DNA from 3 places in the Exiguobacterium sp. PvP048 genome. Region 2 is predicted to be linked to each of the others. Evidence: riboswitches for the same ligand, from Rfam matches in the RefSeq annotation. Region 2 holds a riboswitch; each other region holds the start of a gene.
The links. Region 2 has a riboswitch for lysine ahead of ABIC15_RS10150 (aspartate kinase). Riboswitches for the same ligand answer to the same signal wherever they lie in the genome.

Region 1 (2,276 bases), on a different contig from region 2:
GAAACGGTAATGGCTGATCGCGATACCGAGCCATGCGATGAAACCGGTCATCCCTGATGCATTCAACAGCCACAGATATACTTGACCGCCGAACATCGATGTCAGGAAGCAAAGTGCTCCGATGGCACCGGTCGCAAGCAACGCATTGCGGGGAACACCATTTTTTGAGACTTGTGCGAACAATTTCGGTGCATCCCCTTGGCGTGCCAACGTATACAGCATCCGTGTCGACGCATACATTCCGGAGTTTCCTGCCGATAAGACAGACGTCAGGATAACAGCGTTCATCAATGCTGCCGAGAACGCAAGACCGGCTTTTTCAAAGACAAGTGTAAACGGACTGACCGCTACATCGGTAATGTCATTCGAAACGAGGTTCGGGCTTGTGTACGGAATCAACATTCCGATGACGAAAATCGCAAACACATAAAACAGAAGAATCCGCCAAAAGACTTGTTTCACGGCTTTTGGAACGTTTTTCTTCGGATCTTCCGACTCACCGGCTGCGATTCCGACAAGTTCTGTTCCCTGGAAACTGAAACCGGCAACCAGGATGATACCGATGACGGCCGGGATGCCTCCGACGAACGGCGCATCACCTAACGCAAAGTTTTTAAAGCCGACCGGTGCTTCAGATGTGAAGACACCGAAGATCATCGCGACACCGACAATCAGGAAGATGATGACAGTGACTACTTTGATCATCGCGAACCAATATTCCGCTTCCCCGAAACCTTTAACGGAGAAGTAATTTAAACCGATCATCAATAACAGGAACAAAGCACTGAAGTAAAATCCGGGAACATCCGGGAACCAGTAACTCATGACGATTTGCGCCGCAACGAGTTCTACAGCGATCGTGACCGCCCAGTTGTACCAGTAGTTCCAACCTAACGCAAAACCAAACGACGGGTCGACGAATTTCGCGCCGTAGGTCGAGAATGAACCGGCGACCGGCATATATGCTGCCATCTCACCAAGACTCGTCATCAGGAAGTACACCATGAGTCCGACAATGGCATAGGATAACAATGCACCGCCGGGACCGGCAGCAGCAACGGACGCACCGGAGGCAATGAATAAGCCGGTTCCGATCGCACCGCCAATCGCGATCATCGACATGTGGCGGGCTTGCAGACCGCGTTTTAGTCCTTCTTCGGTTGAATCGAGTTTTCTTTGGGGTTGTAAAGTATTCATCTCATTCGCTTCTCTCTTGTTAAGATTTTTTGAGAGGACACTTTTTGAAAAAACAAAAAGCGCCCTCACCTTCCAGAAGGAAGATGAGAACGCAACATAGTAAAAGGATGCGCCCCATTCTACCGTCGTGAAAGATAGCTCCCCACAAGTCATATCTGACCTGTGACAGTATTAGACCTGTTCGATCTAATCCCAATCGATCATCTTCAAAGCGATGATTGATTTCGGCAATTCTTCCTTTTCAATCACCTCATCTGCCGCTTGACGACATCCGTGACTGTACTTATAAGAACTGCAACCTCCATCCCACTGGTTGAGTGAGAACTAATTAAGTTAGTTATAATTTCGTTATTACATCGTCATGTTACACAAAACGTCTTTAAATTGTCAATTCTTTTTTTGAAATGTCGGCTATTCATGGTAAAAATCCGCAATTTTTAGTACACTAAATTATAGAAGTTAACCGAGAGAAAGGATGTTGCTTGAATGCCACAAGAACGTGATCAACTGACTTATCGATTAGAGGAACAAATGCGGATCATTCTCCGGACATTACGCCGTGAACTCAACCGACTGTTTGAAGGGACCGCGACACGAAGTGAATTTTTCATTTTACGCAGTCTGTCCGAAAATGGTCCCCAACGTCCGACTCTACTCGCAGAGCAGTTTGAGCTTGCGACAAGTCAGGTAACAGCTTTGACTGATCGTCTGTACAAAGCCGGATTCGTCACGCGGACGCGCTCGACGGATGACAGAAGATCGATTGTTTTAGCACTGACGGAAGAAGGAGAATCCGCTTTCCGCGAACTTGAAATCGTCCGCCGGAAATATCTCCAAGATCGTTTCGGCACCCTGACGGAAGAAGAGCTGAATGCGATGGTTCTCGTCTTCGATAAGATCCTCTTGACGATGGATGAAGAAGCGATTTCTTCCTAAAAAATTACTTTTGAAAAAATATTTATTTTTTCCGCCGACAAAGTTCACTTGACTGTGTACTTTGTCTTTTTTGTTGACTTCATCATCTTCCGCTAAACATTTTTCCATTTCTTGCCGTTATTAAAAGGGGTATATTAGAAGTA
Region 2 (2,276 bases):
GCCTGGGCAATCGTATATGAGATGCTGATTTCTGATGTCGTGACTTGATAAAACGTGATGTTTTCCGCCCGGAACGTCGCAAACAATTTCGAAGCGACCCCGGTTGCGTCCCGCATCCCGATTCCGACGACGGATAACTTGGCATGCTGGTTATGACGGTCGACTTTGACCGTCGGGAAACGATTGATGATATCCTGCAGTGCTTCTTCCAAAAACTCTTCTTCATCCAGCGGACAAGAGAAGGAAAGGAAGATGTCACTGTCAAACGTCGTCTGACTGATCATATCGATGTTGACGTGACGTCCTGATAACAGTTCAAAGATATCCGCGACCGCCGAGTTCGTCTGCGGTACATGCTTGATTGACACCGTCAACACGTTTTTCGTTACACTGACGCTCGTGACCGCTTTTTGTTCCATCGTTTCCGTTGCCTCCATGATCCAAGTCCCTCTTTCCGATTCTAATGTTTTTCCGACGAAGATGTGGACGCCGTATTTTTTACCGAGTTCGACACTGCGCATCTCCATGACTTTTGAACCGAGTGCACTCATTTCCATCATCTCATCGTATGAAATGTGTGGAATCGGTTGTGCCGTTGCATGAATCCGTGGATCAGCTGTGTAAACACCGTCGACGTCCGTGTAAATTTCACATCGTTTATCAAGAACCGCGGCCAATGCGACGGCTGTCGTATCCGATCCGCCGCGACCGAGTGTCGTGACATCCCCGAGCTCATTGACGCCCTGGAAACCGGCGACGATGATGACGTCGTATGTCTCCAGTTTTTTCCGGAGCAATTCGCCGTCAATCTGTTTGATTTTACTTTTCGTGTGCAGTCCCATCGTGCTGATGCCTGCCTGGGCCCCTGTCTGTGACAAGGCTTTTATCCCGAGTGAGTTCAGGGCGATGCTGAGTAATGAAATCGTCTGTTCTTCACCGATTGCAAGCAGCCGGTCCAGTTCGCGTCGTTCCGGACGGTCCGTTATCGCCTGCGCCTGAGCAATCAATGAATCGGTCATTTTCCCCATTGCCGACACGACGACGACTAATTTTTCCCCTTGTCCCGTCCGATTCTTCAAATAATTCGCAATTGACTGAATCTGTTCGACAGTCGCAACCGAACTACCACCAAATTTAAGTACAGTTGTCACAATCCTATCTCCTTTTGTCCCGAAACAGAAAAAAACGACGGGCCGGTAGGAGCGTTCCTACGGCCCGTCGTTATCACGATCGGACAAACGATGACAGCGTCATACGTTCTTTTACGTAAGATAGCGCTCCGAAACGTGGGTTTCGGCAGTACAACGGATCTTAACCGTTGTACCAGCAATCAAGAAAAAGCATTTTCTTGTTCACTTCGGCGGATTTCCCCTTTCACATCACTTGGCATGCTTGCCTTGAATAAGTGTTGCTACTGATGTCATCCGCGCCTCTATCTGTCGGTTGTTAGTTACAGTTATAGCAAACATTTTTTGTTAAATCCAGTGATTTGCCAAACTTTTTTTGAATTTTATAATTTTTCAAGTTGCTTCTTCGCTAATGCGAGTTGATCCCGGACGGCCGTAAAACCGGTCCCGCCGTAACTTCCCCGTCGTGCGACCGCCTGAACCGGATCTAACAACGGATAGACATCTTCTGCAATGACCGGATGGAACGTCTGATACGTGGACAGCGTCAAATCTTTTAAGAAACAGCCGCTTTGGACACAATGTAAGACGGCTTTCCCGACGATTTCATGTGCTTCCCGGAACGGAATCCCTTTTGTGACCAGATAATCCGCCAGTTCCGTTGCATTCGAGAAGTCTTGCATCGTCGCCTTCTTGAGCGCTTCTGTCTTAAACGTAGCCGATTCGATCATGCCTGTAAAAATTTGAACGGATTGTAACACGGTATCAGCGGTGTCAAAGACACCTTCCTTATCTTCCTGCATATCTTTATTGTATGCGAGTGGTAATGCTTTCATTGTCGTCAGGAAACCCATCAGATTTCCGTAGACACGACCTGTTTTGCCGCGGATCAGTTCCGCGAAATCTGGATTTTTTTTCTGCGGCATCATGCTTGATCCCGTCGAAAACGCATCGGACAGCTCAATGAACGAAAATTCTTGCGACGCCCAGATGATGATTTCTTCGCAAAAGCGTGACAGATGCATCATGACCGTCGACGCGATGCCAAGGTATTCAATCACGAAGTCCCGGTCTGAGACCGCGTCCAAACTGTTCGGATAGACCTGTTCAAACCCAAGTAACTCGGCTGACTTGAAGCGGTCAATCGGG
Region 3 (2,276 bases), on a different contig from region 2:
CGATGACTTTAAAGCTTCTCACAAACGTCCGGAACAAAAAGACGGTAAACAAGAGGAATCACCGATGCTCGGCAGTGAAATCATCACGTATGAAGTAGCTTCTGTCAAAGAACGCACTTCTTCATAACTCATTTTAGAACAGCCTTGCCTCCAATTTGGTCGCAAGGTTTTTTTAAACCTTAAGAGACCCCTTACTATATTGATATGGGTTGAAATTGTATATAATACCATTATTTGTTATCATAGGTCCAATACAGAAAGAGAGAGGACTTATCATGCTGAATTCATTATCGATTTTTGAACAGGCCATCCGGGTCTTACCGATTGATCGATCCTTGACGCGCCAGGACTTGTTCATAGACGGTTTCCTATTACAACAGGAGCAGGAATTATCCGTTTACTATTCACCGATCGGAGAATATATCAATCGCTCTGCCAAAATAGTCTTCATTGGTATCACACCAGGATTTGAACAGATGCGGCTTGCTTATGAAGAAGCGGCTGATGCCTTCCACCATGGTGCCACAATCGAAGAAACATCAAAACTCGTCAAATACAGTGCCAGTTTCGCCGGTCCCATGCGGCGTAATTTGACAGCGATGTTAGATGAACTTGAACTACATCGTCTGCTGAATATTGCTTCAACCGCCACGTTATTTCATACAAATCAGGAACTGTTACACACGACTTCGATTTTGAGACATCCCGTTTTTTACCGTGATAAAAATTATACGGGACATCAACCGAAGATTGACCGGACACCGCTTTTACAACATTATGCCTATGAGCACTTTGCGGCGGAATTAAATCAGTTACCCCACCCCGTCATTCTCGTACCGTTTGGACGCGTCGTCGAATCGACGGTCCGGACATTGCTTCATCAGGGACGGATCAAAAAACATACCGTGTTGTTCGGTTTCCCCCATCCTTCCGGTGCCAACGGACATCGGAAGCGACAGTTTGAAGAAAATAAAGATTATCTGATGAAGCAATTGAATTCTTACTTCAATACTTAACCAACATCCTTAATTTTTTTGGGGGAATACGATAAAATTTTGATATGAAAAGAATATGACTATTCTATCGATGAGGTAGAGGCGCGGTGTTAATGAGTATTTGGTCTGAGGATGACAACAAAGACGATCAAAGAAAGGTGAGACTGCCGAAGTATCGTCACGTGTCAGACATGACGATGCTGGTCGAACCGGGAAAGACCCGTTCGATTGCCATACGCGTATTGTATGGAGCACTCCAATTCGGCTAAGAAAGACGCATCCAGCAAGGGTGTCGGCTTTGTTGCCGGTGCCCTTGCTTTTTTCTGTGCAACGGGTCTCATCTTCTAAAAAAGGAGGAGAAACCACAACTATGGTCAATTATTCAGATTCTATCGTCGCACTCGTACCAGCGCTTGTCGCGATCGTTTTAGCGATCGTTACACGCAAAGTCGTCATCTCACTTGGTGTCGGGATTTTAATCGGCGCCTTACTGCTTCATCGCTTCAATCCAATTGATACCGCGGTTTATCTCGGAAAAAACATCTTCAGCCTGTTTTGGGCAGACGGTGCGTTAAATGAATGGAATGTCTTATTACTTGTTTTCTTACTATTACTCGGTGTCTTGTCGACGCTGATTCAAACGTCCGGAGGTGCTCATGCTTTCGGAGAATGGGCGACGACACACGTCAAAACGGCGCGTGGCGCAAGGCTCGCTGCTTTCGGGTTAGGGATTTTGATCTTCATCGATGATTACTTCAACAGTCTTGCTGTCGGAAACGTCAGTCGTCCGTTAACGGACCGTCGTGGCGTCTCACGTGCGAAGCTGGCGTATATCATCGACTCGACCGCTGCACCGGTCTGTGTCATCAGTCCGTTGTCAAGTTGGGGTGCCTTCATCATCTCAATCATTGCCGGTATTTTAACGACGCATTCGATTACGGATTACTCGGCGTTCAGTGCCTTCATGATGATTGTGCCATTGAACTTTTATGCTATCTTTGCTTTGTTACTGACGCTCTACATTGCCTATACGGGAATTGCTGTCGGACCGATGCGGACGCACGAGTTGCGGGCTTTACAAGGCGAATTGTTTGATTCCAACAAAGGGACACCGATGGGAATGGCGGAAGAAGTCAAGGAGCACGATGGCGGGAAAGTCCGCGACCTGGTTGTTCCGATTATCGTCCTAGTCATCGCGACTGTCACAGCACTCCTTTGGACAGGTGCTCAGGCACTTGCGGCTGACGACCGTCCCTTTACATTGATTGGCGCTTTTGAAGC

Region 1: it holds a riboswitch for lysine, as region 2 does, so the genes downstream of both, ABIC15_RS12340 (amino acid permease) here and ABIC15_RS10150 (aspartate kinase) in region 2, are expected to answer to the same signal.
Region 3: it holds a riboswitch for lysine, as region 2 does, so the genes downstream of both, ABIC15_RS10765 (Na+/H+ antiporter NhaC family protein) here and ABIC15_RS10150 (aspartate kinase) in region 2, are expected to answer to the same signal.

The regions. Positions count from the first base shown of each region.
Region 1 is NZ_JBEPSU010000007.1:55,328-57,603, reverse strand. It holds gene ABIC15_RS12340 (amino acid permease) at 1-1,197, opposite strand, end outside; lysine riboswitch at 1,325-1,509, opposite strand; gene ABIC15_RS12335 (MarR family winged helix-turn-helix transcriptional regulator) at 1,684-2,133, shown strand.
Region 2 is NZ_JBEPSU010000004.1:150,143-152,418, forward strand. It holds gene ABIC15_RS10150 (aspartate kinase) at 1-1,151, opposite strand, end outside; lysine riboswitch at 1,265-1,443, opposite strand; gene argH (argininosuccinate lyase) at 1,511-2,276, opposite strand, start outside.
Region 3 is NZ_JBEPSU010000005.1:91,140-93,415, reverse strand. It holds gene ABIC15_RS10775 (heme oxygenase) at 1-127, shown strand, start outside; gene ABIC15_RS10770 (uracil-DNA glycosylase family protein) at 276-1,016, shown strand; lysine riboswitch at 1,085-1,260, shown strand; gene ABIC15_RS10765 (Na+/H+ antiporter NhaC family protein) at 1,366-2,276, shown strand, end outside.